3 regions of the Paraburkholderia sp. GAS448 genome follow, and region 3 is predicted to be linked to each of the others. Evidence: riboswitches for the same ligand, from Rfam matches in the RefSeq annotation. Region 3 holds a riboswitch; each other region holds the start of a gene.
The links. Region 3 has a riboswitch for cobalamin ahead of cobG (precorrin-3B synthase). Riboswitches for the same ligand answer to the same signal wherever they lie in the genome.

Region 1 (10,187 bases), on a different contig from region 3:
GGCCCGCCGGCAATCACCCTGCGCTGAGCCTGACCGGCTCAGCCCGCGCGCTGCAATGCCGCTGCCAGGGTGGCAAAGGTCTGCTCGTCGGTACGATCGAAGTTGAGCGGAGTCACCGACACGCGGCCTGAACCCACCACGGCCGTTTCGCTATCGGGCGCGTTCTCGCGCGGCCCGCGCTGAAAGCGCAGCCAGTGATAGGCAAAGCCGCGCGGGTCGACCTGCGGCACCACGTCGATCCCTTCGACAAGACCGACGCCCTGCCTCGTCACCGTGAGCGGCCCGGCAACCGCGGCGTCGACATCGGGGAAATTCACGTTCAGACACGTCGGCGCATGGTGCGAGACCGCGAGCAACTGGCGGATCACGCCGGGCGCGAGCGCGCGCGCCGTATCCCAGCGGACCTTCTCGCGATCGCGGAAGGTCTGGCTCAATGCGATGGCGGGCAGGCCGAGCAGCAACCCGGTCATCGCCGCGCCGACGGTGCCGGAGAACATCGTCTCGACGCCGAGATTGGCGCCGCGATTGATGCCTGAAAGTACGACCGTCGGCGGCGCATCGACCATCAGATGACGCACGGCCATCACGACGCAATCGCCCGGCGTACCCACGACGCCGAAGCGCCGCTCGCCCTGCTGGGTCACGCGTAGCGGCGAGTGCAGACTGATCGAATGCGACGTGCCGCTCTGATCGTGCTCAGGCGCGACCACCCAGACTTCGTCTGCAAGCTCGGCCGCGACGGCTTCGAGCACGGCAAGACCGGGGGCATCGATGCCGTCGTCGTTCGTCAACAGCACGCGGGGCACTTTGGATTCAGCGAGGGACATCGCGAGGCTCTCCTTTCGATCCGGACATCATGTCACGAGCAGATCATTATTCCAGAGATCGTGGCGTCCCCGGATAGAGAGATGTGCGGCCGACGCCCAATGCACCGGTTGCACGCAATTGCAGATGACTCGTGGATATCCGCTGTCGACGCCTACCCGACCCGTTCCATCCGGGTCGGCCTGAAGCCCCTTCACGCTGTCACATCGCCCACGTCATACATGTCCGCCACACAGGTGCGGTTGCGGCCGCCTTTCTTTGCCGCATACAGCGCCCGGTCCGCAGCCGCCACCAGCTCGCTTGCGGTTCCACCCTCGCACGGGCGCCGCGCCGCCACACCCACGCTGATCGTGACGATGCCTGCGCCGCTCGCCGCATGGGGAAGCTGCAGCGCCTCGATGCCCTGCCGGATGCGTTCGGCTACCAGCAACGCGTCCTGCTGGCCGGTTTCCTTCAGGATCAGTGCGAATTCTTCACCGCCGTAACGGGCCATCACGTCAGCGGGCCGTCTCGCCAGGTTGGCGATTGCCTGAGCGATGGTGCGCAGACAATCGTCGCCGCCCTGGTGTCCGTAGTGGTCGTTATAGCTCTTGTATGCGTCGACATCGACCATGATCACAGCAAGCGAGCGCTCACTTTCCGTGCGCGCCTGCTGCTGCCATTGGAACCCCAGCTCACGATCGAAATGCCGTCGGTTGAAAAGCCCCGTCAGGCCGTCGCGGAACGCGAGTCCCTGCAGCTCGCTGCGCTCTTCCGCAAGGCGCTGTTCTGCCACCTTGCGCTCGGTGATGTCGTGGGCCGTCGCTGTCAGTGCTTCGGGCTCGCCGGAAAACGGATCGATCACCGGGCGAAGATAGGTTTCCATCCACAGAATCCGGCCATCCGGGCACGGGAAGCGGCTTACCTGGGAAGCCTCCGTCGCGTCGCGTGCCAGCCGGCCGATGGTGGCGGCCAGCGCCTCGCGATCCTCGGGCAACACAAGGTCCGGGTAATACACGCCTGTGAGATCGTCGGGCGCCCATTTCATGACGGCCTTCGCGCGCGGCGAAACATAGGTGAGACGGCCGTCGAGCGACATGCTCATCACGATGTCGGTCGCGTTCTCCGCCAGGATCCGGTAGCGGCGCTCACCCTCGCGCAGCAGCCCGACGAGACGGTTGCGCAATGACTGGGTGACGCTGATCGGCAGCGCGATGCCCAACGCCGCGAGCAGGAACAGCTGCAGCGCGAAGATGCGCCCTTCCATGCTCTGATAGTGAAACATCCAGAGCGGCCCCGAGCCGCGCATCGTGAAGGTGACCGCGATCGCAAGGCATAGCAGCAAACCCAGCAGCACGCCGGCGAGATCGGCCTGAAACGCCAGCAGAACGATCGGCGGGAGCGCCCAGTAAAGCAGATGAACACGGTTTTGCCCAAATACGCCCGTGGTCACGACGCAGACCAGTAGCAACAGCAGCCCCGTCTTCCAGCGGCGGTCGGGGTGCAAGAGGCCTTTTACTTCGCCGGTCCAGAAGACCACTGCCGCCGGCGTGAAAAGGACGAGACTCAGCGCATCCGAAATGAACCAGTTGGCGAGGTTCGGCAACATATTTCCGCTGAGTTGTCCGCGCAGCAAGGTTACGGCGACCAGCCCCGACAGGACGGGCGCAAGCAGGATGGCGCCAGCGAGAAAGCGGACGAGTTGCTTCGAACGGATCAGTTCGACGACCGACGAGATACGTGGCGCGAAGCTGAACGCCACCAGCACTTCGAGCATGTCGGCAGCTGTGTAGGAGGACGAGACCGCGAGACTCAGGCCGAGCAGATTGGCCGCGAGATTGCCCGCCAGCCCACCGGCAAAGACCCAGGTCACCCGCCCCGGCCGCGCCACCATCATCTGCGCGAGCAGCACCGCGTTGGTCAGCCAGATCGGCGCGATTTCGCCGGCCATGCTCTTGAGTGCCCCGCTCGCCATGCAGGTGAGCATCGTCACCACGAACGCAAGCGACAGGGTCCAGAGCGGCGCGGCCCATCGGCGTGAACGCAATGACTCAGCAAACGCCTTGAACCCAGGAGTTGGCCCTTCGGATGACAGCCCCATTTATTCGCTCTCTCTGATTCTTTTTCTTGCTATCCGCGGAAATCCGCGGACGATACGCCAGCTTCGCTGGAGTCAGGACGTTCCGGACATCGCCCCAGACCCCATCAGGGAGAAGCGGTAAACCGCCCCTACGCATCTGCTTATCGGCAGGTTGCGCCGGATCTTGAGACTTCCTTCGTGCGACTTTCACATTGAAAGCAATTTAACCCTGGACTTGCGGGCGCCAGCCGCGCGGGCTCAGACAATGTCCCGCACAATGGCAAGACGCCGAACGCAACCGCGGCGACACGGTCGGGTTCGGCGTCAGAAACACGCGGAAGGGATTGGACTTGCTAAAGGTTGTGAAGAATACGGCTGCCGAGGGTTCCGGTGAAGCCGGCGCCCGCTCGGCTAACTGCACGACTTGTGCAGCGACGCAGCCCGGGCGCCCAAAGCAGTCAGCCCGCTACAGCCAGGCCGACTTGCCAGCTGCGCGCCCCCCGTGCTGCGCGCGCTCGCTGCGTTCGACCAGCCAGCCGAACAACAGGCCGATCGTCGTCCAGATGATCAACTGCATGCCGATGGCCGCAACGCGGAAGTGCCACAGCAGCGTGGCCGGAAAGGCATCCGGTACTTCGTTGATCGTCGGCAGCGCGATCTGCACCGCCGCGATGATCGCGACGTATACCAGGCCGCCCACGATCGCCGCGTTCCACTGGCCGAAGCGCACGACTGCGCGTCTTCGCACCTTCAGCGAGAACACCAGTGCGGCAATTGATATCGCGATCATCAGGAAGAACAGCCCGGTACGCTGGCCGATCGTTTCAGGGTCGCCGATCGATGGTGGATTGGCCGGGTACTTGAGATTCGGCACAATCACCAGCGCAATGAACGCGGCAACCGCAAGCGCCGCCGACAACGCGCGCGGACCGAGCTTGCCGACCCGCCCGTACGCATACGCGAAGGTGAGCGAGAACAGGCCGCCGAGGGCCGCGCCATAGACCACCACGCCAGTCAGCAGGCCGAGACCCGCCTGCGTTTCACGGCTGACCAGTTCCGGCTCCGCCGCTTCGCCGCGTGCGGCGGCGGCTTTTTCTTCGAACGAAATAGCCTGATTGACGTGCGGTTCACCGGCCACCCGGGCGAATGCGAACGTGAGCAAGCCCGCGGCGATGCCTGCGAGCATCCCGCGCAATAACAGTCTGCCTACCATCAGGAACCCCCGTTAGTGGCAGGGGAAGCCGAGCAGGTGGCGAGCGTCGTGAACGAACTCGTGCACGTACATGCCAGGAACCAGCGAAGTCGCGCCCTGTTCGGCGCCGACGAAATACAGTGCGAGCAACAGCAGCAAGCCGCCGAAGACCACCCATGGCAGCAGTTCGCGCAGGGGAATCGGTGTCGGTTGAGCAGTGGGCTTGAAAACGGTGTCAGTCATGACGGAACTCTCCAGAGGTTACGCGCCCCGATAGTCGAACAGGAAGGGATGACACGAAGCTCAGGTCTGGCTTTCGGCTTGTGGATGAACCGATTACAGTGGCGCGACCGCGCCGGGCTTACACCGGCTTCCTCGCTTCAGTGGCGTTATTCTACGCGCTAAACTTCGCTGCGCAGCGCGATGAATGAGCAAAGCGCGCGACACTTTCAACCAGAAGGACACAGGATGCAGACACGGCTGCTGTTGATCAGTCACGCTGCAACGGCGGCGCTGCGCAGCGGACGGTTTCCCACCGACGATCCGCTGGACGCACGCGGTCTCGCCCAGGTCGCGGCATGCCGCGCGCGCGTGATGTCGCTGGCGGGTGAGGCGGATGCGGTCTTCTGCAGCCCCGCGGCGTGCGCGCGTGACACGGCTGAGGGGCTTGGATTCACCGCCGTCCCCGTCGAAGCGCTGGCCGACATGAACCTGGGGCAATGGCGTGGCAGGCGTCTTGCAGACGTCGCCAGCGAAGAGGCCGATGCGCTGGCGGCATGGGCTCGCGAAGCCGATGCGGCGCCTCCCGATGGCGAATCGTTCGGGGCGGTGCGCCTGCGCGTCGGCGCATGGCTCGATGCGCTCGAGCTGGACCATTCCTCCATGGCCGTCGCCGTCACGCATGCCGCCGTGATCCGGGCGGCGATCGTTCATGCGCTGGGCGCGTCGCCCGAGTCGTTTGCACGCATCGATATTGCGCCGCTTTCGGTCGTCGAATTGCGGTGTTCGATTCGCGGCGGGTGGACGTGGTGGGCCGCTCAGGTGCAGTGAACATCGTTGATGTCGCGGTTGTCGCGGCGCTTGCGCGGTCGGGATCAGAACCCGGTGGCGGATACCGGCCGCGATCAGCAACTGGCTGCGGCTCGATGACGGATCGCTCGTAGTGATCACCGGCGGTGCCCCTGACGACGCGCGCTGATACACCGTCTCCAGATACGCGTCGGTGCGCTTCGAGAGCAGGTAGTCCACAGGGAGGTCTTCGGGTCTACCGGCTTGGCATAACACCGGTCCGCCAACATTGTCACTGTGCCCGCTCACTCCATCATTGCGGCGTCGGGCGGAGCGATTTGACATCGGAAGATGACGCGCCAAAATAGTTTGACAAAAGTTGACACCTGGGCCGACCCCGGCCGCGATACTCTAGTGCGGTGTTCGTTTAATTTTCCTCTGATCTGCTAACTATTTCAGGACGGCTGAGGGGAGCAATACGTTTATGCAAAACATGTATTTAAAAATAAGTAGTACAGATGTTAAGTGAAGTTGAACACGAAAGCTGTCCCATCGTGCGACTGGCTGCTCGTGGACTTAGCCTGCGTTGCTTGCGGGCGCTTTTATCTCTAAGGGGGAGTTGGAAATGTCGGAACGGGAACGTAAAGGAACACTGCATCGCTTCGCAACGGTTGGCGCGCTTACTGAGCGCGGCGGGCGCGTGAGTACCGGCTACGGTCGAAGATTTGCGGGCTTCCAATGGCGCGGGTCGGCGATACCGTTACCTATAGCGACGGCAGCGAAGCCGTCATCATTGACGGCGCAGGATATGCGGCCGTGTTGGGGGACTGCCCCGCCGCGCTGGTCGGTAGCAATCTCAGCAATGGCGACCGCATTATCGAAACGCCTTGGGGACACCTGGAAATGGGCGTTTTCATCGCCGACGATGAAACGGTGCCGGGCCTGTTCGATGCGAACTGGACGCCGCCACCGCGCAAACCCCTGGATCGTTTCGCCGTGTGCGGTGCAACTACGGCACGGGGCGGTGTCGTGCGCGAAGTGTCTAGCGTATGGCAAGTCGAAGGGACGTACCGCAACGCCGCGGGCATTGGCGATTATGTCGAGTATGAGGACGGAAGCCGCGCACGCATCATTACGGGTATCGGCATTCCTGGCATTGAGCGGACCCGGTATGCGGTCGTTGGCAGTCTGCTGGATAACGGCGACGTGATTACAGACAGCCCGCACCGCGAGCCGCTCACGTTTACCATTTTTGTTCCCATTGACGAACACGGTGTCGCGCTGACGCGCCAGTAACTGGGGGGACATCATGAGGCGTCGAATCGCTGTTGTAGGCGACACGTTGACGAGCGGCGGCCAGATTCTCGACTACACGCAGACTAGCGGTTTTTGCTTTCACGGCCACAAAGCCGCGCTCATTGGCGAAAGCGCCTACTGCCAGAAGTGCAAAAGCATGGGAACGATTGCCAAGGCGGGCGGCCCCTATCGGATTAAGTATCACACCACGCGCGAGGCAGCGTTAGACGACGATATCGTCTTGTGCAGGTGTCCGACACCGCCCCGCATCATCGCCGGGCTTGCGGGCGAATCGTGGGTCGAAGACCGGGAAGAAGGCTATGAACGCCGTATGAACCTATCTACCACGCGAGCCGCTAGCACGGATAGCGCGCCCAATCGGTACGGTCAACAGTTCACCCTTCAGGACGCGAACGGCCACGTTTTGTGCGACACGTATTACACGGTCCGTTTGCCGTCCGGTTCACTTGTGCACGGCGTAACGGATCACATGGGCCGCACCAGGCGTTACGCAACCGATGGCGCGCAACGCCTGCGTGTCTATCTCGGACACAGGGAGGCATAAATGACCGACAGCGCGTATGTAATTCGCCTGAAAATGCGAGGTATGCAGACATGATGCGTTTCAATCTCTGCGTAGGCGATCAGCCCGAGACAGGGGGCCACATAGTCCCGCATGTGCTAGAAGTAACGCGCACGATTTTGGGCCACCACGTGGCGTACATAGGCGGACAAGCGTATTGCGAAGCCTGCAAGTGCATGGGACAAATCGCCAAGGCTGGCGGCCCGCGCCGCAGTTACGTCTGCGGACATGAAGTCGCGCTTGATGGCGACATTCTGCAATGCAAATGTCCGAATCCACCGCGCATGATCGCGACGACGCAAAACCGGTCATGGGTCGATGATAGTGCGACGACACGTACCGCCGTCAATGCACCTTGTATCGCGACGCAAACCACGCACGACGAGCGGTTCACACTTCGCGATGTCAACGGCCGCGCCTTGCGCGACACGTATTACACGGTCCGTCTGCCGTCCGGTTCACTTGTCCACGGTGTAACGGATCACATGGGCCGCACCAAGCGTTACGCAACCGAAGGCGCGCAACGCCTGCGTGTGTATCTCGGACACAGGGAGGCGTAGATGACCGGTATCTACTATGCAGCAGTTGAGGACGATCCGCTGACAAGCGGCAAAGGTAGCCGCGTATTCACGCACAAACTGGCGAGTAAGATCAAGGGCGAAGATGGCAAATATCGTCGCATGGCGTTTATCGGAGACGAAGCCTATTGTTCGGCATGCGATAGCACTGGCGTTATTACCTACGGTGCAGGCGTGAGTGACAGACACCGCATGATTGACCGTGTGAATGGCGGGCGACGGCAGGCGGTAGGCGGCGATAACGTTCTTTGCAAGTGCCCCGAGCATCCCCGCATTATCGCCATGTACGGGCGTAAATGGATAATCAACGACCGGGGCGAAGAAACACGCGCCCCCATTGCCAAAGCGCCTGTGCAAAGCCTCCCCCATGACGAACAGTTCACACTGACTGATGCAGCAGGTCAGGCGCTCGCCGATACCTTGTACACGGTCCGCATGCCTTCCGGCGAACTGATACACGGCGTCACCGATTCGTCTGGCAGGACCACACGCTTCAAAACGGACGGCGCGCAACGCCTGCGCGTCTATCTCGGGCATAGGGAGGCGTAATTGACTGTCTACCATGCAGTTGTGGAAGGCGATCCGCTCGACAACGGGGGCAACAGCCATGTTATCGGCGGTGCGCCACATTCGACCATCGAAGGCCCGGACGGACGGTCGCACGGACAGACGCACCTGGGACACCAAGCCTGGTGTTCAGTTTGCCAGTCTTTCGGTGAAATCGTTGCGGGTGCGGGAATATCGGACTATCTGCGCGGTTGGGACGGAATCCTGGGCGCACAGGAAGCGGTTGGCGGCGATATCGTAATCTGCAAGTGCGATCAGCATCCGCGCGTCGTATCCGTCTATGCGCGTAGCTGTGAGTACATCGACACTAGCGACGCGTCAGCAGCCAGCTTGCCAGCCGCTTCGGTATCCGCGCCACTGGTCAACTACGACGAGCAATTCACGCTCAGGGATGGTGAGGGTCGCCTACTTGCCGAGACCTATTACACCGTTCGTCTGCCGTCTGGACTTTTGCAGCACGGCTTAACTGATTCGCAGGGACGCACTGGGCGCTATGAAACAAAAGGCGCTCAATCTATCAGAATTTATCTTGGCCATAAACAGGAGACATAATGCCTGATGCACTCGCTACCGCAGTAACAAACACTAATCCGAATTCATGCGTGAATGTCCAATCAGGCCGACTTTGCAAGCCGTGGCAAATATCACAAGCGGGATTAGCATTCATTGAGACATGGGAAGCATTCCGCGCACACTTGTATGATAACGACGGTGCCGGTGGTGGCGGAAATACTACAATTGGATATGGGCACCTTGTTCATATGGGGCCAGTATCCGGCGCTCCATCCGAAGCACCATTCTTGAATGGAATCACGCAAGCACAAGGGCACCAACTGATGCACCGCGACTTGATAGACCCACAACGGATCGTAAATCAGCGTATCAATGTCGCATTGTTCCAATACGAATATGACGCGTTAGTTGACTTCGTTTACAACCTTCGGCACAACAATCAGGGAGTATTGAATCTAGTTAACACGGGTCACTATGATCGTGTACCCGCGAAGTTCATGGAGTACACATTGGCCGGTGGCGCACATCCCAATGGACTTGTGAAGCGTCGTCGCTCCGAGGCGAATCTGTTCAAAGATGGAAGCTACGATGCAAGTCACTAAGATTATTGCAGCCACGATCGCTATCATTGCTTCCGCGTCTGCGTTTGCCGATTCGAATTGCGAGAAGAATGCGAAGACGCGCGATGATTTCCTCGCTTGTTCCCGCGCCGATACGGATAAGACTCTTGCTGAAGCAGGAAAGCTGTATCAGGACATCAGAAAACTGACATTGGGCGACAAGCAAATCGCACTAGATAGGAATTTTGAGCTTTGGAAAGAGAAAATTTCGTCAGACTGTTTAGTATTCGCCTATTCATTCAATGACTGGAGTAGCGATTATTCGCCTGATACTGATTTTCAGGTGGCAGCGTGCCGCGCGAAGGTTGCATCGCAGGAATTGGATTTTTACAAATGGCTAGCTTGCCCTGATGATATGGAAACATCAAAGGTTCCGAAATGCACTGCGGTTAGCAAGGCGCTTGGCGAAAATCAATAGATCGTTTCAACCCCGTTTCGACGGGGTTTTATACGTGTTTTCTTGAAACAGTCAGTCATGGTGGGCGACATGGGAAAGGCATTGTTATATAAATCGGCCAAGTGCCTTATGGTAGCAGTGGCTATAAGTGGCTTTCAGTCGATATATGCCGATGAGGACATCAATGATTCTAACTGCATGCAGCACCTTGGCGGTGGTGGGTTCGGAGATTTCGATTGTTACGAACATCATGCTAAGAGTCTGGAGGCTGATAACAAGAAGGTTTCCAATGCAATCACGTTAGCGCGCGGCGTTACTAGCGCAAACAAGGCTGAATTGAACCAATATATGCGAGCGCAAGACGATGCGGCGAAGGCTTGCGATCTCGCGATTAAACTTGAATATCCGTCACAGAAAGAAAGAATGCGAAGAGACCATATAGAATTATATGATGTTATGGCGGCACGTTGCCACTATTCGATTAGAAAGCAACAAAACGAGTTTCTGCTCGATCTATATTCGATCACGAACGGTTAAGACTAACTGTGC
Region 2 (10,187 bases), on a different contig from region 3:
CGCGCCGATTCCGCTGCGGAACCGACCTTTTCGTCGTCCGGATTGGCCATCGTCGACGAATACAGGAGCGACATGCCGAGCGCTTCGAACGACGAGCTCATCGTGTTCGCGGTGTACATGCCGCCGCACGAACCCGACGACGGGCACGCGTTCCTTTCGATGCCGTCGAAATCTTCCTGCGACATGCGTCCGGCCGTGAACTCGCCAACGGCTTCGAACGACGACACGATCGTCAGGTCCTTGCCCTTCCAGTTGCCCGGGCGGATCGTGCCGCCATAGACGTAGATGCCCGGCACGTTGAGCCGCGCGAGCGCGATCATGCCGCCCGGCATGTTCTTGTCGCAGCCGCCGATCACGACGACGCCATCCATCCACTGGCCCTGTACGCACGTTTCGATGCAGTCGGCGATCACTTCGCGCGACACGAGCGAGTACTTCATGCCTTCCGTGCCCATCGACATGCCGTCCGAAATGGTCGGTGTGCCGAAGATCTGCGGGTTGGCGTCGGCGCCCTTGACCGCTGTCACGGCTGCGTCGGCGAGGCGTTGGAGGCCCGAGTTGCACGGCGTGATCGTCGAGTGGCCGTTCGCGATGCCGATCATCGGCTTGTCGAAATCGGCCTTTTCATAGCCAAGCGCGTAATACATCGAACGGTTCGGCGCGCGCGCGACGCCTTGCGTGATGTTCTTCGAACGACGGTTGTACGACATGGGGAGCTCCGATTGTCTTGTCCTGGGTGCTGGTATTGGGGGACCTTCGCCCGGGAGGTCAGGGCGGATGGTTCAGCACGTGGCGCAAGAATGCAGTGTCTCGTCGCGCGTGTCCAATATATTATTGAGGCTGTATTAGGTCGGAAAACATATTAATCGATGCTGCACCTTACGCCTGATCTGCGCCAGTTGCGCTATTTCATCGCCGTCGCCGAAGAGAAGCACTTCGGGCGGGCGGCGGCGCGCCTGTCCATGACGCAGCCGCCGTTGTCGCAGGCCATCCGCGCGCTGGAGGATACGCTCGGCGTCGAACTCTTTGCGCGCACCAAGCGCTCGGTCGAGCTGACGCCGGTGGGCGTCGACCTGCTGCCCGAAGTGCGGCGCCTCCTCGCGAGCGCCGAGGGCTTGAGGCCGCTCGCGCAGAGCCTCTCGCGTGGCGAAGCGGGTGTGTTGTCGCTCGCCTTCGTCTCGACGGCCGATTACGGGTTGCTGCCGCTTCTGCTGCGCGACTTCGGCGCGCGCCATCCGCGCGTGCGCCTGCAGCTTGCCGAAGCGACCAGCGACGTGCAGATCGACGAACTCGTTGCGGGCCGCATCGACGCCGGCCTCGTGATTGCGCCGCTGCCGCCGCGGCATCTGGCCCAGCTATCCTGGCTGCCCATCGCGCGCGAGCCGCTGGTGATCGCGATGTCGTCGGAGCTGGCTGAGCACGCCGGCAGCAACCCTGACGGGGACTGGCGCGACGAGCCGGTCAGCCTGCGCGACGTCGCCGATGCGCCGCTCGTGATCTTCCCAAGGCGTCTCGCGCCAGGCTTTTATGACATCATTATGGATTGCTACGGCGTCGCGGGGCTCACGCCGCGTATCGGCCAGGAGGCGATCCAGATGCAGACGATCGTCAGTATCGTGTCGGCGGGCATGGGTGTCGCGCTGGTGCCGCAATCGTTACGTAATCTGCGGCGCACGGGCGTCGTCTACCGGCCGCTGCGCGAATCGGTGCCGGCAATCGAGACGGGTCTCGTCTGGCGCACGGGTGAGGTGAGTCCGGTGCTGGCGGGCTTCATCGACATCGTGCGCGCGCATGCGGCCACGGTCGCGGCGCACGGTGCGCGCAAGCGCTGACGAATGACTTCGAGACTATCGCGAACCCATCGGGCGACGCGCCGTCCAATGCATGTTTTGTTGCCGCGCCCGTCGCGGTTGCCGTAACCGAATCCGCAGTTGAACCACCCATAAAAACACATGCTCATTCACCCCAATTTCGATCCCGTCGCCATTCACCTGGGGCCGCTCGCGGTGCGCTGGTACGGCCTGATGTACCTTGTGGCGTTCATTGCGGCAATCGTTGTCGGCCGCTTGCGTCTGCGCCTGCCGCATGTCGCTGCACAAGGCTGGACCGCGAAAGACATCGACGACATGCTGTTTTACGGCGTGCTAGGCACGATCCTCGGTGGCCGGCTCGGCTATGTGCTGTTCTATAAGGCGAGCTGGTACTTCGCGCATCCGCTCGATATCTTCAAGGTCTGGGAAGGCGGCATGTCGTTTCACGGCGGCTTTCTCGGCGTGACGTTCGCGATGGTGCTGTTCGCATGGCAGCGCAAGCGCACGTGGTTGCAGGTCACCGATTTCGTCGCACCGATGGTGCCCACCGGGCTCGCCGCGGGGCGGCTCGGCAATTTCATCAATGGCGAGTTGTGGGGGCGCGTGACCGATCCGTCTGCGCCATGGGCGATGCTGTTTCCGGGCGCCGCCAATGAGGACGCCGGCTGGCTCGCCACGCATCCGGAACTGACGACGCGCTGGCATCTGGCCGATGTGTTCGCGCAATATCACATGCTGCCGCGCCATCCGTCGCAGTTGTATGAGATCGCGCTCGAAGGTGTCGTGCTGTTCCTCGTGCTGTGGTTTTTTACGCGCAAGCCACGTCCGGTGGGTGCAGCGTCCGCCGTGTTCCTGATCGGCTATGGGCTGGCCCGCTTCACCGTGGAGTTCGCACGCGAGCCGGACGATTTTCTCGGGCTGCTGGCGCTGGGGCTTTCGATGGGACAATGGCTTTCGCTGCCGATGGTCCTCGTGGGCATCGCGTTGCTGGTGTGGTCGTATCGGCGCGGCAAGCGTCAACAATCATCGGCGGTCGGCGCGAACTGACGCGTCTTCACAGAGGAAGAAAAGCAAAACGCCACGGCATGCCGTGGCGTTTTGCTCTTCTGCGGGCAATGAACGAAACGCTCCAATGGAGCGCACCGTATTACTTCATCTGGACCGAACCCGATACGTTCACCGTCACCGTGGACGTGCCGCCTTCGAGCGGCATCGGCGCGGCGGCTTTGGCATCGGCGCCCATTGCATGGGCGCTCATCATCATCATCGGACGCGGCATGAAGCTGTTATGCCCGACGTTGACTTCGCGAATGGTGTAGCCGCTGTAGCCGAACGCCTGTGCCGATGAAGCGGCCTGCTGACGGAACGACGCGATCGCCTGACCGGTGAGCTTCTGTTCGGCGGCGCGCTGCGCTTCCGGCGACAGCGAGAACAACACATTGCCGACCTGCATGATCGACGACATCTGTCCGGCGAGCTTCGATGCCGCAGCGAAGTCGTGCGACTCGAGTTGTACTTCTGTGCGGCCACGCCACGCCGAGATGCGCCCGTCGCGATCGGTTGACGGAAAGATCGAGAATGCCCCGGTGCGCGCGGTGACGCCAGCCACGCCGCGCGCCTTTTGCAGCGCCGCGTCAGCGCGCTCGTTGAGCGTGCTGGTGAGTGAACCGGGGTCGCTCGCTTGCTGTTCATAGAACAGCGTGATGTTGACGACATCCTGCGGCACTTCGGTGCTTGCCTGCGCCGACAGCGACAACACGCCCGACGGCGGATTTTGCACGACAGTCTGCGCGTGGGCGGTTGCTGGCGCCAGCGACAACGCGAGCGGCGCCGCGGACGCGACAGCGAGAGCGAAGGCGAGTGCGTGTTTTCTGGTCATCGTTTGATTCCTTTCTTGGGCAGGTTGTACGCGATGCCCTATATCGGGCGGCAGGCACTTGAAGTCCAACCGGGCGCCCGTCGAGGCTGTCGCGATGCAAGCACCGTGCATCGGAGTGGCACGGTGCTTGCGACTCAGTTAGGCGGCTGTAAGATCAGGTTGGTTCCTCTGCGCGACGGTCCGGTCAGGCGATGCCGCGCGATGTCGCGCATAGCAGCTAGGCGAGTTGCTTCGTAATGAAGCGCCATTCGGCTTCAGTGACCGGCGTGATGGACAGCCGGTTGCCTTTGGCGAGCACACGCATGTCCGCAAGTGCAGGATATTCGCGCAGCTTTGCGAGCGGAATCAACGGGATCTTCTTCTTGAAGACCACGTCGACCAGTATCCAGCGCGGTGTCTCGCGGCTCGATTTCGGATCGTAGTACGGACTTTTCGAATCGAACTGGGTAGGGTCGGGGTAGGCCGTCGACGATACCTCGGCAATCCCGGCGATGCCCGGCTCCGGACAACTCGAGTGATAGAAGAGAACACCGTCGCCCACCTGCATCATGTCGCGCATGAAGTTGCGCGCCTGATAGTTGCGCACGCCCGTCCAGGGGAGGGTGTGCCGAGGGGCGTTGGCGAGGTGGTCGATGCTTGCTTCGTCCGGTTCGGACTTCATTAGCCAGTAGCGCATGAGTCGATTTGAACGTTGAGAAGAACACAGGATAAGCGCAATGCGTGACGCGGCGCTAGCGATGCGGAAGGAACACTACAAACGGAAACGGCATCGGACGATTGTCCGATGCCGTTGAATAGGTCCCCGCCATAGCCGCTAGGCCGGCATCCTGAACCGGGAGTTCAGAATTGGTCGCAGTTAGCAGCACTTCGGGTACATCAGACGGAGTGACGCGCACACCCGTGCTGCAAATTTCCGCAACCGTGCACATGGCATTGGTTCAAGGAATATATGACCTTGGCGAACCAGGCAGGGAAGCTGACAAAACTGACTGGATCCAGACGCTCGAGGTTACCTCGGGTGACCTCGCGAACTGCTCTGAATCCGAAGCGGGCCCGATGTTCCAGATGGCCTGCCTCTGAATAACTTTTACTGCACACCGTACTGCTGGATCACTGCGCCCAGCTGTTCGTTCATTGAGTGCATTGTACGCCGGATTTCTTCGGCGGGAAATGATTCTCCATGACGTACGCTAGCCTGCAGCTTAAGCAGTTCCGATGCCAGCGACAGCGCAGCCATGACGGCAATGCGATCCTGGCCGCGAACGTTGCTGGTCGAACGGATCTTCGACATCTCTGCATCGACGCGCGCAACGGCTTCGAGCAGCGCGGCTTCGGTTTCCGGCGAACAGGCGAGACGATAGGGCTGGCCGAGGATCGAGACTTCGATCTGCTTTGCGGTCATGCGTTTTCTCCGTGGCGGGTGACGTCGCCGCCGGCTTCAGTTTCGACTTCCTGCTGCGACGACGCGAGCAGATCAAGTTGATTGTCCGGCTCGGCGTGAGCTTTCGCTCGCGGGAGTTTTTCGAGGATCGCGTTCAGGCGCACCTGGGCGTCGTCGATCTTCGATGAAAGCGTATCGCGCTCCGCCTGCAGCGCGTTGCGCTCTTCGCGCATCTGCTCGAGCTCGGCACGCGCGGCTTCGCATTCTGCGCGAGCGTCGGCGAGCTGCTGTTCAAGCGCGCGACGCGCTTCGTGATGACGCTGGCTGATTTCGATCAGCCGGCCAATATTCTGTGAGAGTGTTTCGAGTTCGGTGAGCATGTGCTGCGTCCTCTAAAGACACGGCATTTTAGCGCGGAATGTGACAGCTTCCGACAATTGTCTCGTTTCGAGACGTAACAGCTCTGCTTTATACCTGTTTTATGCGTGTTTCGAGCGAGTTTCGTGCCTGTGGCATGCAGAAATTTTGCTCGCATTGCACGCGACGTGCGCACGCGAATTGCAGGAATCGACCTTTCTTGACGCCCCAGGAGGCCGCTCCTACACTTGCGGCACTTTGGTGCCCGCGCGCGTTTTCACATCGTGCGCAGTTAAACGGGAAACAGGAAGCCGCGTCCGCCAGGACGAGCCAACCTGTGCTGCCCCCGCAACGGTAAGCGACCGCATGATGTCATGCAGGTCGACCTGGGCGCGCCTCCAGCGAGGCGCGCGATGCCACTGCGCTATTCGTGCGTGGGAAGGCGGGTCGATGTGTCGCCAGCCCGGATACCGGCCAGAGTGAGGGGCGTCGTCTGCGTGGCTTCACGCCGGCGGACCGCCCTGTTACGCATCGGCTTGCGGGGAAGCAGGCCAGGCACGCTATCCACAGGAATCAACCGGATGTACACGCCCATCGCCGGCACGGCAGTACTCGCCGTGGCCGGCTTGCCGCTCGGCGCGCAGGCCTTGCCCGCAACGACGGATGAAGCGCCTGCGCTTGCGCAGGATACGGCGCCGTCGGCTGCGCCCGGCGACACTGCAACCGCCAGCACAACGGCCGCTCCCGCCACGAAGCCCGCCAGCACCACGCTCACGCCGATCGTCGTGACTGCGGAGCGCGGCCCGCAGCCGCTCGCCGACGCGATCCCTCAGACCGCGCGGTTCGACCAGCAGGACATCGCCGACACCACGGCGCGCGATCTGCCGGGTTTGCTGCAACTCGCGCCCGGCGCGCAGATCGTGCGCAATGGCGGCCCGGGTTCGTCCGCGAGTCTGTTCCTGCGGGGCGCTTCGGCACAGCAGTCGCTCGTGTTGATAGATGGTGTGCGTGTCGATTCGGTCAGCCTCGGTAGTGCACAGATCGAGCAGATCCCGCTCGATCAGGTCGATCACGTCGAAGTGGTGAACGGCAATGTGTCGGCGCTATATGGTTCCGGCGCGATTGGCGGCGTGGTGCAGGTGTTCACGAAGGACGGCGGTGATCATCCGCCGCGCTTCAATTTCTCCGTCGGCTATGGCAGCTATCACACGCAAAGCCAGCAGGCCGGTGTGAACGGTGCGCTCGACAGGGACGGCGCGACGACCTTCAGCCTGTCGCTCGCGCGGACAAAAACCGACGGCTTTTCGTCGATCGATCCCGCGCTCGCGCCGGTCAATCCGAACGCCAATGGCTATCTGAACGAAAGCATCTCGGCATCGCTGCGCCACACATTCAACGACAGGTGGGACGCGGGCATCCGCTATTTCCAGTCGAACGGCAACGACAGCTTCGACGATCCGTTCGGCGCGCCCACCGATCTCAACAATCTATACAGCAGGATTCAGCAGGCTTCGGTATTCGCGAACGGTCGCGTGACCGACTGGTGGACGACGCACTTCGTCGTCGCGACGGGCAACGATCGCAGCACCACGGCGTTGAACGGCCTTTATACCGACCACTTCAACACCGACAACCATCAGTACACGTGGCAGAACGATTTCACGTTCGCGCCGCAGCAGAAGGTCCAGGCAGGCTACGAGCATCTCGACCAGAGCCTCGATTCGGATGAGTACGGCGCGCCCGACCGTCACGTGGACTCCGGGTTTATCGGCTATACGGGGCGCTTCGGCGGCAGCCAGTTCCAGGCAAACGTGCGGCGCGACCAGTACTCCGATTTCGGCGGCGCGAACAGTTACTATCTCGGCTATGGCTACGATCTGAACGAGCACTGGAAGGTGACCGCAAGCTGGTCGGATGCATTCCGCGCGCCGACCTTCAACGATCTGTACTTTCCGGAGAGCGGCAATCCGTCCATCCAGCCGGAACACAGTCATTCGATTGAAGCGGCGTTGCAGTACGCATCGGATGCCCTGGGCGTGTTGCGACTGACCGCGTTCCAGACGCGCCATACGAACCTGATCGAATATCAACAGGTCACGCCGGGCGTGTATGTCGCGCAGAACGTCGGGCGGGCGAAGGTGCAGGGGCTCGAAGGATCGTGGAGCGGCCATCTGGGCAAGACTGACGTGCGTGCTTCGCTGACGGTGCAGAATCCCGTCGACGAAGACACGAACACCGATCTGAACCGGCGCGCGCGCCGCTTCGCATCGCTCTCGGCGAACCGCGACGTTGCAGGATGGCGCGTGGGCGGCGAGTGGATCGTAAGTGGCGAGCGCGACGATACCGGCAATACCCTCGGCGGCTATGGTGTAGTGAACCTCTCCGCGCGCTACAACATCACGAAGGCGTGGTACGTGGCCGCGCAGATCCAGAATCTCTTCGACAAGGACTATGAACTGGCCTACACATACAACACGCCACGACGCGGCGCCTGGCTCACGCTCGGCTGGCAGCAGCAGTGATGCGCATGGTGTACTGAGCCATCGTGTCTTCTGAAACCACGCCCATGAGTCGCCTCGCACTACGCACCGTTGCCGGCATGACCGCGAAGCGCGCGGCCGCGATCTGGCTCGTGCTCGGCGTGCTGGCGTTCCTCGTGTTTGTCGCATCGCTCATGCTTGGCAGCGTGCCCGTCTCGCCGGTGCGCGTGCTGGCTGCGCTGCTGCCGTGGCATGGCAGCAGCGAGTTGGCATCGACGGATCTCGCGGGTGAAATCGTCCGCAGCCTGCGCCTGCCGCGCGCGCTTGCCGGATTCGCGTGCGGCGCATTGCTCGCCGTTGCCGGTGCCCTGTTGCAGGTGCTGCTGCGCAATCCGCTCGCCGAACCGTACGTGCTAGGCGTGTCTGGCGGCGCGGCCAGCTTCGCGCTGATCGCGATGATCGCGGGTTGCGCATGGTGGATCGTCGACGCCAGCGCATTGGCCGGTGCATTGCTGTCGATCCTGCTTGTGCTGGGCCTGGCACGCCGCGAGTTGTGGCGAGGCGAGCCGCAGGACACGTCGCCGCGTTTGCTGCTGACGGGCGCCGTGATTGCAGCAGGCTGGGGCGCGGTCATCACGTTGCTGCTGAGCGTCGCACCGGAGAGCCGTCTGCGCGGCATGCTGTTCTGGCTCACCGGCGACCTGAACGGCGGCGGCGCGCCCTGGGTCGCGCTTGCCGCGTTGCTGGTCGGGCTCGTCGCGATCGTGCCCGTTACCCCGCAACTGAACGTGCTGCTGCGCGGCGATGCGGCCGCGCACGCGCTTGGTGTCTCCGTCATGCGGCTGCGTTTGCGGGTGTACCTCGTGGCCTCGCTGGCAGCGGCCGCTGCCGTCACGACGGGCGGCACCATCGGCTTCGTCGGCCTTGTGGTGCCGCACATGCTGCGGCTTTGCTTCGGCAATGACCAGCGCATGCTGCTGCCCGCAGCCGCGCTTGCCGGAGGCGTCGCCGTGATGGGCGCCGATCTGGTTGCGCGCACCGTGATCGCACCGGCGCAATTGCCGGTTGGCGTGATTACGGCGTTGACGGGCGTGCCCGTCTTCCTGTGGATGCTGTTGCGCAGGCGGCGATGATGAAGCGTCCTTCCCGCAACGCGCCTGCGCTTAGTGCGCAACATGTGACGTTGCGTGCAGGCGCACGCACGTTGCTCGACGATTTCACGCACACGTTTTATGCCGGCGAAGCCTGGTGCATCGCCGGACCGAACGGTGCCGGCAAGACGACGCTGATCTCGGCGCTTGCCGGATTGCTTGCGCCCGCAACAGGCCATGTCGAAGTCGACGGCCTGCGCGTCGCGGACTGGTCGCCAGTCGATCTTGCACGCCGCCGGGCGCTGATGCCGCAGGGCGAACACGACGCGTTCAGCGCGAGCGTGCTGGACATCGTGATGCTCAACCGCTTTCCGCATCTCTCGGGCTGGGGGTGGGAAGGCGCCGAAGATCGCGCGGCGGCGCACGCGGCGCTCGATACGCTGGGCCTTGCCCCGCTGGCGACGCGTGACGTGTTGTCGCTTTCGGGCGGCGAGCGTCAGCGGGTCGCGCTGGCAGCGGTCCTGTGTCAGGATGCGCCGCTGTTGCTGCTGGATGAACCGCTATCGCATCTTGACCTGCATCACCAGATCGACTGCCTCGAAGCGTTGACGAAGTGGGTGCGGCACACACCGCGAACCGTCATCTTTTCATGTCACGACCTCAACCTTGCACGCCGTTTTGCGACACACGCGTTACTGCTCGAAGGAAACGGCGGCGCGCACGCGGGCGCCCCGCGCGACGTGCTGACACCGGCGCTCGCGAGCCGCGCCTTCGGTTATCCGCTCATCCTGATCCGCGACGGCGACCATGAAGCACTCGTTCCCGCGATGTACCCTGCGCATGCGCCGGGCGATGCATCAGGACACCAATAATCCCTCAACGAAAAATGAACATGACCTCTTCTCCACTCGCGTTGCCGGTTGTCGAACCGCTCGATCAGACGTTGCGTGACGACTTGCAGCGCATCATCGACACGAAGACGAAGCCGCCCGGCAGCCTCGGTCGTCTCGAAGCGCTCGCGCGCCAGATCGGCATGATCCAGCGCACGACGCATCCCACCATCGAACGTCCGGCGATGATCGTATTCGCGGCCGACCACGGCATCGCGCACGAAGGCGTGAGTCCGTATCCGCAGGCCGTCACGGCGCAGATGGTCGGTAACTTTCTTGCGGGCGGAGCGGCGATCAA
Region 3 (10,187 bases):
CTTGAAATGCTGGAAAAGGAAATCACGGTCCCCTTCGGTTGAGACAAGCGCATCCTTTTCCAGCAGGACGGTGCCGTCATGATCGGTGACAGCCCACGCAAGCGGTGTGCCTACGGGCAGATCTTCCCGGGCGAGAGCGGCGCTGGGCGTTGCCGCGACAGGCTCTTCTACGATGCTGGAAGACATGGACGGACGACCTCTTTTTTGGTTCATACCGGTCGTATACGGCCGCGCCGGAATAAAACTTTAGTGAGATTTCTAAAAGAATTGCACGAGGTCGATATTTATTCGATTGGCATTAAATGCGCAACCGTTTGCGCAGACTTTACGAAGCCGATAACAACTTCAGTTAAATCCTTGTGATCACTTATACCAGCGCGGTGTATAAGTCCATTCACGATTGCCATGGAGCGAATAAGAGCGTGTCAGGGAAGAGCCGACTATAACCATGGTCCGCATATCGACGCTCTCCGCCCGCAGTTCGCCGAGCGTCGTGTGAGTGAGGGCTGCGCCGGGCCTGCCGATATCCCTTCCGAGCACGACTCTCGTCGATGCCGAGCGAAATTCGCGGATGATATCCAGCGCCTTGTCGAGTTGCCACGGCCGCGCGCGCGAAACTGGATTATAGAAAGCCATCGCGAGATCGGCTTCGGCGGCGTGTCTCAAGCGCTTTTCGATAATGCCCCACGGCTTGAGATTATCGGAGAGCGAGAGCATGCAGAAATCGTGGCCGAGCGGGGCACCCGCTTGAGCGGCAGTGGCCATGGCCGCAGACACGCCCGGCTGAATATCGAGTTCGACGGCCGCCCATTGGGCGTTATTCGAGGTTTCGAGCGCTTCGAGGACGGCGGCGGCCATCGCAAAGACGCCAGGATCGCCGGACGACACCACCGCCACCGTTCGTCCGATGCTCGCAAGTTCAAAAGCGTGCCGTGCGCGCTGCATCTCCTCGCGGTTGTCCGTGCCGTGCACCTGCTGGTCGGCCCGGAACGGTCCGGCCATCTTCACGTAGGTTTCGTAGCCGAGAATGTCGGTCGCGGCGCTTAGCGCCGAGCGTACCGCCGGCGTCATCAGGCTGGCGTCGCCAGGACCGAGGCCCACGACGGTCAGCCGTCCGCGTGCGTGGCCAACCGAGGCCGGATCGACCGGCGCGCGCGTCAGCGCCAGCGCCACGTCTGTTTCGCCGTGCAGCGCTTCATAGGGCATGCGCATCGCTGTTTCGAGCAGCCGCTCAGGTTCCGCATCGCTTGCCGCGACAGAGGAGAAGCGCAGCGGGACACCCAGAACAATGGCGGCGTCGGCCAGCGCCGCGTTGCTCATGTGTTCAACCGGCGCGAGCAGCGCGGCCAGCGAAAGCGGCGCGAGCCGATGTGCGTCGAGCGCCAGCCGAACACGTTCGACGATGCTTCCGTCGACAACACCGGTCGCCGCCACAACGGTCTTCGGATGAATCAAAAGCTCGTCCGTGCGGCCGTCCCACGCGGCGGGGGTGATCCGTATCGCCAGACGGGCCGAATCCGAACGCGGCAACTGCGCATCGTCGAGCCACGGTGCGTCGCCTTCCACGCGGGTGCTTTCGCCGCCCAGCAGATCCGATACGAAGCGCTTGCCTTGTTCGAGACTCGAGAGCGCGTAGCCATCGGGCGGATTGAGGACGCAGGTGCCGAAACGCAATTCCCCACTGGTCGTGATGGCTGGTGTAACGTCCAGCGCTTCCGCGATTTCGCGTGCCATGACATTGACGCCAGCAAGGCCGCCGAGCAGCGGCACAACCGCGCTGCCGTCTTCGGCAACGGCGAGCACAGGCGGCTCGGCGCCCTTGTTCGACAGCAGCGGTGCGATGCAGCGGATCACGATGCCCGCCGCACACAGGACAACGAGCGGCGTGCCGCGCGCATACAGTTCACGCAGATGCACACTGAGTTCCGCGTAGGCGATGTCGGCTTCCACGCGCCCCTGCAAACCGTGCACCTGAGCGCCCGGATAACACGCCTGGATGCGACGCGCCGTGTCTAGCGCGCCTGTGCCGAGAATTACGATGGCCGGTGCGGGCACGTTCATCATCCTTGCCATTTTTCCCCCGGCACCACGAGCAGCGAAAAATACGGCGACGCCATCGGATCTACTTCGGCAAGCGGCACGATCCGCTGGTTTGTCATCGTGGCGCGTTCGACGTAAAGCGCGCGCCCGTCCAGCCCGAGTTCGCATAGCACGCGGCGCACCTTGTCGAAGTTTCGGCCGAGCTTCATCACGACGGCGGCGTCCGAGTCGGCGAGCCGCCGCTTCAGTTCATCTTCCGGCAACACGCCGGACAGCACCGAAAGGCTCTGGTTGCGATAGACGAGCGGCGACCCGAGCACGGCCGCGCCGCCGAGCATCGAACACACGCCGGGCACCACTTCGGCTTCGAAACGGGCAGCGAGACGGTCGTGCAGATACATGTACGAGCCGTAAAAGAATGGGTCGCCTTCGCAGATCACCGCGACGTCGCGGCCGGCGTCGAGATGGGCGGCGACGAATTCAGCGGCGGTGTCGTAGAAGTCGGCGATCACCGTTTCATAGGACAGCGGCGGTTCGAGTGCTTCGGTCGTGACGGGGTAGATGAGAGGCAGACGCGTTTGCGCATCGTCCAGATGCGCTTCGATGATGCCGAACGCGTTACCCTTTTTTCCTTTCGCCGCAAAGTAGGCGACGACCGGCGCGGCCTTGAGCAGGCGCACCGCTTTCAGCGTAATCAGTTCCGGGTCGCCGGGGCCGACGCCGAGTCCGAAGAGACGTCCTCGTACCGTCATTTACTCCACCTCCGTCGCGAGTGCGTTGACCGCGGCAGCCGCCATCGCGCTGCCGCCGCGCCGGCCCGCGACGATCACGAAAGGGACGCCGCGACTCTCTTCAGCCAGCATCGCCTTCGATTCCTGCGCGCCGACGAAACCCACCGGAAAGCCAAGAATCAGCGCCGGGCGCGGTGCGCCGGCATCGAGCATGTCGAGCAGATGGAACAGCGCCGTGGGCGCATTGCCGATCACGACCACGCTGCCGGCGAGGTGCGGGCGCCACAGTTCGAGCGCGGCGGCGGAGCGCGTGTTGCCGATTTCGCGCGCCTTCGCGGGCACCGACGCATCGCCCAGCGTACAGATAACCGGATTGTCGGCCGGCAGACGCGCACGCGTGATCCCTTCAGCGACCATGCGCGCATCGCAGAGAATCGGCGCGCCGCGCGCGAGTGCCTCGCGGCCCGCTGTGCCGGCTCCGCGCGAAAACCGCAGGTCGTCGACGACGTCGACCATGCCGCACGCGTGGATGACGCGCACCGCGAGCTTTTCGAGGTCGGCGGGAATCCGGCTCAGGTTGGCCTCCGCGCGGATCGTCGCGAAAGATTGGCGATAGATCTCCTGACCGTCGCGAATGTAATCAAGCATCGAGGGGGCTCCGGGCCAACCGCTCCAGAGAGTCGGCGGCCTGTTCGATTGTCAGATGGTGCGCGATGCACTGCCCGAATCCGGGTGTGCCATCGCGACGATAAAGGTCGTAGCGTCCTGGCGCGACTGCGAGCAGCGTATAGGGTGCGCAATGGGCCGCCGCGCATGAACGCGGGCAGCCGCTCAGGTGCACTTCGACACGCTCGGGCAGCCGCGCGGCGAGCAGGCGTGCGTCGGCTTTTGTGTCGGCGTTGCCCTTCGCGCAGCCGGTCGAACCGGCACAGGCGATGACGCGTGTGAGCGGATCGGCTGGTTCGCAGGCGAGTCCTAATGACGCGAGTCGTTCAAGCGCGCCCGGCACGGCATGAGGCTCGATGTCCGGTAACAGCACACCTTGCCAGGGCGTCATGCGAAGTGTTCCATTGCCGGCTTCGGAAGCAAGCCCAGCAAGGCCATGGAGCATCGACGAGTCCAGACGCCCCAGCGGCGGCTGTCCGCCCACATGCCACAAACCGTTTGCAATTTGCTGATGTGCGCCGAGTCGAAATGACGCGTCAGCAGGAGCGCGATGCCACGTCTCTACGGATTGCTCGCGCAACAGGGTGAAATTGACTCGCCGCTTCACGCGTTCCAGAATGGTGTCCGAAGAATGTGTCGCGAGCAGGTTGCGCATGCGGGTGTCGTCGGGGGAAGCCAGCTCCAGGAACGTGTCCAGCAGCGCGCAGACAAGCTCTGGCACTTCGGATGGCTCGACCGCGGCAAGCGCTGGAGGAGGTGCGGCGTCACTTCCGGCAACAGGCGGGCAGCCCGCCAGACCGAATGCGAAGCGCACGCGAGCGCCATCGGGCATCGCGGCAAGCCAGATATCGTGGGGATGATCGAGCATCGCGAGCCGCTCGCCGCCGTCGAGCAGCAGTGCAAATTTTGGGGACAGCGCGGCGAAACGCGGCGTGCCTTGCAGCAGCGCGAGAATGTGCGCCGCAAGCGGCGTCGTGTCGATCAACGCGTGGGGGTCTCGTCCCGCGAGCGGGCTTGTCATCAGGTTGCGGATGTCGTCGCGGGCGCTGGCGCTCATGCTATCCATGGCCTCTGCGCCGCCGCGCGGCCCGAGCCCCGCTTCCAGCAGGTGTTCGATCAGCGCCGTTTCGTGGCCTGCCCGTACGCCGCGTATCTGCAGGTTCGAGCGATTGGTCGCCTCGATCACCCCGGATGCGTGTTGCCGCGCGGCGTCCGCGATCGCGAGTGCCTCTGGCGCACGCAGTTCTCCGCACGGCAGTTTGATCCTGCAGATACCGCCGTCGCGCGCCGGCACGATGCGCAACAGGCCGGGACAGGCCGAGGGGCGCAGCGTAGCGGGCAATACGGCGGGAGACGAAGTGTGATTCAAGGGGGCACCGGGTTAGCGTCGCGCGACGGCCCGAGCAACCCGCGAAAGGGGCAATGCTGCGGCATCGGTACACCCCGCCCGATGTTGGCTGGCACGAACAGTCTCGCCGGCAGGTCTCCTGGCTGGCAGGTCGTCGTCTGCACCGGCCTTCCCGGTCGAACCAGTGGCGCGGGTAAAGTGCGGACTCGCTGCATACAGTTGCGGGGGCAGCCACAGTGGCACTGTGTTCCCTCTTCGGCCCCGAAGGGCACCGGCGAACGCTGTATTATGCCTTTTTTCGAACAATGCAAGTACGCTGCGGCCTTGGTTGGCGCGCCGCAGCAGAGATATCGGGATTCAGAATGGAGAGGGATGCATGCCGGCATGGCTGACCGTGGTGGGGATGGGCGATGACGGTTTTGCCGGTCTGGGACGGACGGCGCGACGCGCACTGCTCGATGCGTCCGTGGTCTACGGCGGCGAGCGCCATCTTGCGATGCTGCCCGCGCGTCTGCGCGCCCGGCGCGAGCCCTGGCCGCGGCCGTTCGACGTGGCGTCCGTGCTGGCGCATCGTCACGCGGCCGGCTCGATCTGCGTGCTGGCAAGCGGCGACCCGATGCTGTTTGGCGTCGGCGCGACGCTCGCGCGCCAGTTGCCCGCCGACGAGCTGCGTGTGCTGCCCGCGCCGTCGTCGTTGTCGCTTGCGGCCGCGCGTCTTGGCTGGCCGTTGCAGGACGTCGCGACGGTGTCGCTGGTCGGCCGGCCGCTGGCGAGCGTGAATACGCATCTGCACGACGGGACGCGCCTTTTCGTCCTGAGCAGCGACGGCGGCACGCCCGCTGCGATCGCGGCGCAACTCAGCGCACGCGGCTTCGGCCCCAGCCGGATGATCGTGCTGGAGCATCTGGGCGGCGCGGCGGAGCGGCGCATCGACGGTCGCGCCGAGGCGTGGAGCGCCGACAGTATCGCCGCATTGAACCTGATCGCCATCGAATGCCGTGCGGCGGACGATGCCCGCGTGCTGCCGCTGACCAGCGGGCTTCCCGACGATGCCTGGATGCACGACGGCCAGCTGACCAAGCGCGACATCCGCGCGATCACGCTCGCGCGTCTTGCGCCGAGCCCAAACGAGTTGCTGTGGGACGTGGGCGCGGGTTGCGGCTCCATCGGCATCGAATGGATGCGCGCGCATCCATCCTGCCGGGCGCTTGCCATCGAGGCCCATCCCGAACGTCAGCGCTTTATCGAACACAATCGCGATGCGCTGGGGGTGCCGGCGTTGCAGATCGTCGCTGGCCGGGCGCCCGACGCGCTCGACGGGCTCGCTGCGCCCGATGCGATCTTTATCGGTGGCGGCGTGACGGTACCCGGCGTGCTCGACACATGCTGGGAGCGGCTGAAAAGCGGCGGCCGGCTGGTCGCCAATGCCGTGACGTTGCAGGGCGAAGCGGCGCTGGTTGCGTGGCGCGACAGCCATGGCGGCACGTTGACGCGCATCGCGCTTGCGCAGGCGCAACCACTCGGCGGCTTCGATACATGGCGCCAGGCGTTGCCGATTACCCTGCTCGAATCCCGCAAGCCGTGATGCGTGACGAAACCCCCGAACAGCCCGCGCCACTGCGCAGCGGCTATACGACCGGCAGCTGCGCGACGGCGACGTCGCTCGCCGCTGCGCGGCTGCTGCTGACAGGCGTCGCAAGCGACGTGGCCGAAATCGTCCTGCCGAAGGGCCAGCATGTGCCGATGCCGCTCGTGTTTTGCCGCCTGACCGGCGACGGCGCGGAAGCGGGCACGATCAAGGACGCAGGCGACGATCCCGACGTCACGCATGGCGCCGTGGTGTTCGCCCGCGTGCGCCTGCGCGCGGAGCCAGGCGTGAGTTTTCATGCGGGCCCCGGCGTCGGCACGGTCACGCGCGCCGGGCTGACGCTGGCCGTCGGCGAACCCGCGATCAACCCCGTGCCGCGTCAGATGATGACGACGCACCTCACCGAGCTTGCCACCGAACAGGGCTATGCGGGCGGATTCGAAGTGACGGTCGGCGTCGAAGGCGGCGAGGCGCTCGCGCTGAAGACAATGAACCCGAGGCTTGGCATCGTCGGCGGGCTGTCGATTCTGGGGACGACGGGCATCGTCCGGCCGTTTTCGTGCTCGGCGTATATCGCGTCGATTCATCAGGGCATCGATGTCGCGCGGGCCAACGGCTACATGCATATCGCCGCGTGCACAGGAAATGCAAGCGAAGAGGCGATGCGCAAGCATTACCAGTTGCCCGATATCGCCCTGATCGAGATGGGCGATTTTGTCGGCGCTGTGCTCAAGCATGTGCGTCGCGCGCCCGTCGAGCGCCTGAGCGTGTGCGGAGGTTTCGGCAAGCTCAGCAAGCTCGCCGCGGGGCATCTCGATCTGCATAGCCGCAACTCGAGTATCGATCTCGCTCAACTCGCGGCGTGGGCTGCGGAGCACGGCGCGCACGACTCGTTGCAGGACGCGATCCGTGCGTCGAACACCAGCCAGCAGGCGATGGCGATCGCGCGCGCTGCGGGCATCCCGCTCGGCGATATCGTGTGCGGCCACGCGTTGCGGGTGGCACGAGATATCGTGCCGGCGAGCGTGAAGGTCGAGATGTTCACCATCGACCGGCAGGGCAACATCACGGGCGTCGCGCAATGACACGCATCCTGTTGCTCGGCGGCACCGGCGATGCGCTGCAGATCGCACGGCAACTCGGTCCCAAACACGTCTATAGTCTTGCCGGTCTCGGCAAGGTGCCGGCGGATCTGGCTTGCACGGTGCGTGTCGGTGGCTTTGGCGGACGCGAGGGGCTGGCTGATTACCTGCGGGCGGAGGGCATCGGACTGCTGGTCGATGCAACCCATCCGTATGCCGCGCAGATCAGTGCCAATGCCGCGGCTGCGTGCGCGGCGGCTGGCATTCCGTGCTGGGGCATGCGGCGCTCACCCTGGCAGCCGCAGGCGGACGACGACTGGCGCGTGGTCGACGACTGGGCTGGCATTGTCGCCGCACTTGCTTCGTTCCATCGACCGCTTTTCACGCTCGGGCGCGAGGCGCTTGCTCATCTCGACGAGGTGCCCGTCCATCAGTTCTGGATCGTGCGCTGTCTCGACGCGCATGCGGGTACCGCACGCGTCCGCGTGATGGATGCCCGCGGGCCGTTTACCGTCGATGGCGAACGCAGGCTCTTCGACGAGCATCGGATCGACGTGGTGGTCAGCAAGAACAGCGGCGGCAAGGCGACCGAAGCCAAACTGGAGGTGGCGCGCGCGCTCGGTTTGCCGGTCGTGATGCTGCGTCGTCCGACACTGGCGGCGGTGGATCGCGAGTTCGACGGCCCGGCTGATCTGCTCGGCGCGTTGCGAATTGAGCTTCCCTAAAGCACTGAACACACTCAAAACGCGTGCAGATCATCATGCAATTCACGCGGATCGAATCACGGAGTCGTACATGACGGTATTTTTCATCGGCGCAGGGCCGGGCGATCCTGAACTGATCACGGTCAAGGGGCAGCGACTTGTGCGCAGTTGCCCGGTCATCCTGTATGCCGGGTCGCTGGTTCCTGAAGCCGTGCTCGAAGGCAATAGCGCGGAGCGCGTCGTGAATACGGCTGAACTGAATCTCGACGAAATCGTCGCACTGCTCGAAGAGGCGCATGAGAAAGGACAGGACGTCGCGCGCGTGCATTCGGGCGATCCCTCGCTGTACGGCGCAATCGGCGAGCAGATTCGCCGGCTGAAGGAATTGAACATTCCATACGAAATCGTGCCGGGCGTGACGGCGACGGCTGCGTGCGCGGCCTCGCTCGGATGCGAACTGACGTTGCCGGACGTCTCGCAGACACTGATCCTGACGCGCTACGCGAGCAAGACGACGATGCCGGAAGGCGAGTCGCTCGGCGACCTCGCGCGGCATCGCGCCACGATGGCAATTCATCTGGGCGTAAGACATCTGGCCAGAATCGTCGATGAACTGCTCCCGCACTACGGCGCGGATTGTCCCGTTGCGGTCGTCTATCGGGCGAGTTGGCCCGACGAGGAACGCGTGAGCGGGACCTTGGCCGACATCTGTGAAAAGGTGCGGGGCACGCAGATCGAGCGCACGGCGCTGATACTCGTCGGGAGAGTGCTGGACGCCGATGCGTTCAGCGATTCCTCACTGTATGCGAAGACTCATCGACAGGCTGTCTGACGGAATGGCGGCGTTGGTCCGCGTGGGTCGATCCGTTGCGGCGCCCTGATCCGCTTCAAGCGAAAGCAGGGAAGCCGCGACGAACGATACTTGCGGGAAGGCCTAGTGCAGATGGGCGTGTGAAGCTTTTGCTGCCGCTCGCGGCTGGGTTACGGCGCTGACGGCAATGAACACGATCACGTTCACAGCAAGCGCCAGAAACCCGATGTTCACGTCCTTGAAGCCATCGGACAGGAACGGGAACAGTTGCCCCACGCTCAGGTGCATCGTGCTTGTCAAGGCGACAACCGCCACACCCGCCAGAATCCCGCAGAACGCACCCTGTTTCGTCGCCCGGTTGCGCTTGAAGAGACTGCACAGCAGGGCAGGGAACAGTTGCGTGACAAAGCTGTATCCCATCAGCAGCAGCGCGACGATCGTCTCCCCTCCGTTGAGCGTGAAGGTGACCGCAACCAGTGCGACCACCGGAACCAGCAGACGCGCGAGCCTGCCCACCGTGGCGTCGGAGGCCTTCTTCTGCAACGCGCCGCGGTAGACGTCATTCGCCAGAAGCGTGGAAGCGCTCGTGAGAATCATCGAGCCCGGCACGAGCGCCGTAAGCACGCCCGCCGCGCCGATCACGCCGACGAGCCACGGGTCGAACGTCAGGATGGACAGGCGGAACAGCGACAGGTCGATATCGCCGCCTTTCAGACCCGGCACCCTGAGCGTTGCCGCAAAACCGACGAAAAACACAAACAGCAGGATCAACTGATAAAGCGGCAGCACCATCGCGTTGCGCCGGAAGATCCGCTCGTCGCGTGCCGTGAAGATCGAGCCGAACGTGTGCGGCCACATGAAGAAGCCGAGCGCGGTCAGGAGCACCGTCGACTGGAACCACGAGACGCTCGAACCCTTGGCCGGGAAGGTCAGGAAGCCGGGACGGGCGGCGTCGATGGCGCGGAACATGTCGCTCAGGCCGCCGTAGTGATGAATCGGCAGATAGATGCCGAGGAACAGCACGATCGCAAGAATCAGCACATCCTTGACCACCGAGTTCCAGGCCGATCCGCGCACGCCTGAAACCATCACGTACGCAGTGACGACAGCCGCCCCGATCCAGATCGCCGCGGTCGACGAAATCACGCCATACGAAGCAGTCGCGACGATGATGCCGAGCCCCTTCAGTTGCAGCACGAGATACGGGATCAGCGCGG

Region 1: it holds a riboswitch for cobalamin, as region 3 does, so the genes downstream of both, P3T23_RS01340 (CbtB domain-containing protein) here and cobG (precorrin-3B synthase) in region 3, are expected to answer to the same signal.
Region 2: it holds a riboswitch for cobalamin, as region 3 does, so the genes downstream of both, P3T23_RS23675 (TonB-dependent receptor plug domain-containing protein) here and cobG (precorrin-3B synthase) in region 3, are expected to answer to the same signal.

What each region holds. Positions count from the first base shown of each region.
Region 1 is NZ_JBNDKT010000001.1:296,734-306,920, forward strand. It holds gene surE (5'/3'-nucleotidase SurE) at 39-827, opposite strand; gene P3T23_RS01330 (diguanylate cyclase) at 1,019-2,851, opposite strand; gene P3T23_RS01335 (CbtA family protein) at 3,351-4,097, opposite strand; gene P3T23_RS01340 (CbtB domain-containing protein) at 4,110-4,319, opposite strand; cobalamin riboswitch at 4,366-4,496, opposite strand; gene P3T23_RS01345 (histidine phosphatase family protein) at 4,545-5,126, shown strand; partial or broken gene P3T23_RS01350 (porin) at 5,178-5,324, opposite strand; gene P3T23_RS01355 (hypothetical protein) at 5,823-6,380, shown strand; gene P3T23_RS01360 (PAAR domain-containing protein) at 6,394-6,945, shown strand; gene P3T23_RS01365 (PAAR domain-containing protein) at 6,999-7,523, shown strand; gene P3T23_RS01370 (hypothetical protein) at 7,524-8,090, shown strand; gene P3T23_RS01375 (hypothetical protein) at 8,091-8,660, shown strand; gene P3T23_RS01380 (lysozyme) at 8,660-9,223, shown strand; gene P3T23_RS01385 (hypothetical protein) at 9,210-9,659, shown strand; gene P3T23_RS01390 (hypothetical protein) at 9,702-10,175, shown strand.
Region 2 is NZ_JBNDKT010000013.1:151,930-162,116, forward strand. It holds gene ilvD (dihydroxy-acid dehydratase) at 1-710, opposite strand, end outside; gene P3T23_RS23640 (LysR family transcriptional regulator) at 870-1,832, shown strand; gene lgt (prolipoprotein diacylglyceryl transferase) at 1,953-2,858, shown strand; gene P3T23_RS23650 (SIMPL domain-containing protein) at 2,959-3,690, opposite strand; gene P3T23_RS23655 (EVE domain-containing protein) at 3,908-4,366, opposite strand; RNA gene ssrS (6S RNA) at 4,486-4,667, opposite strand; gene P3T23_RS23665 (cell division protein ZapA) at 4,778-5,092, opposite strand; gene P3T23_RS23670 (ATPase) at 5,089-5,451, opposite strand; cobalamin riboswitch at 5,671-5,921, shown strand; gene P3T23_RS23675 (TonB-dependent receptor plug domain-containing protein) at 6,010-7,950, shown strand; gene P3T23_RS23680 (FecCD family ABC transporter permease) at 7,995-9,041, shown strand; gene P3T23_RS23685 (ABC transporter ATP-binding protein) at 9,038-9,871, shown strand; gene cobT (nicotinate-nucleotide--dimethylbenzimidazole phosphoribosyltransferase) at 9,892-10,187, shown strand, end outside.
Region 3 is NZ_JBNDKT010000006.1:328,706-338,892, forward strand. It holds gene P3T23_RS14965 (flagellar brake protein) at 1-186, opposite strand, end outside; gene cobJ (precorrin-3B C(17)-methyltransferase) at 364-2,073, opposite strand; gene P3T23_RS14975 (precorrin-2 C(20)-methyltransferase) at 2,061-2,792, opposite strand; gene P3T23_RS14980 (precorrin-8X methylmutase) at 2,793-3,419, opposite strand; gene cobG (precorrin-3B synthase) at 3,412-4,806, opposite strand; cobalamin riboswitch at 4,898-5,076, opposite strand; gene cbiE (precorrin-6y C5,15-methyltransferase (decarboxylating) subunit CbiE) at 5,162-6,370, shown strand; gene P3T23_RS14995 (cobalt-precorrin-5B (C(1))-methyltransferase) at 6,370-7,458, shown strand; gene P3T23_RS15000 (cobalt-precorrin-6A reductase) at 7,455-8,180, shown strand; gene cobM (precorrin-4 C(11)-methyltransferase) at 8,251-8,991, shown strand; gene P3T23_RS15010 (sodium:solute symporter family protein) at 9,094-10,187, opposite strand, start outside.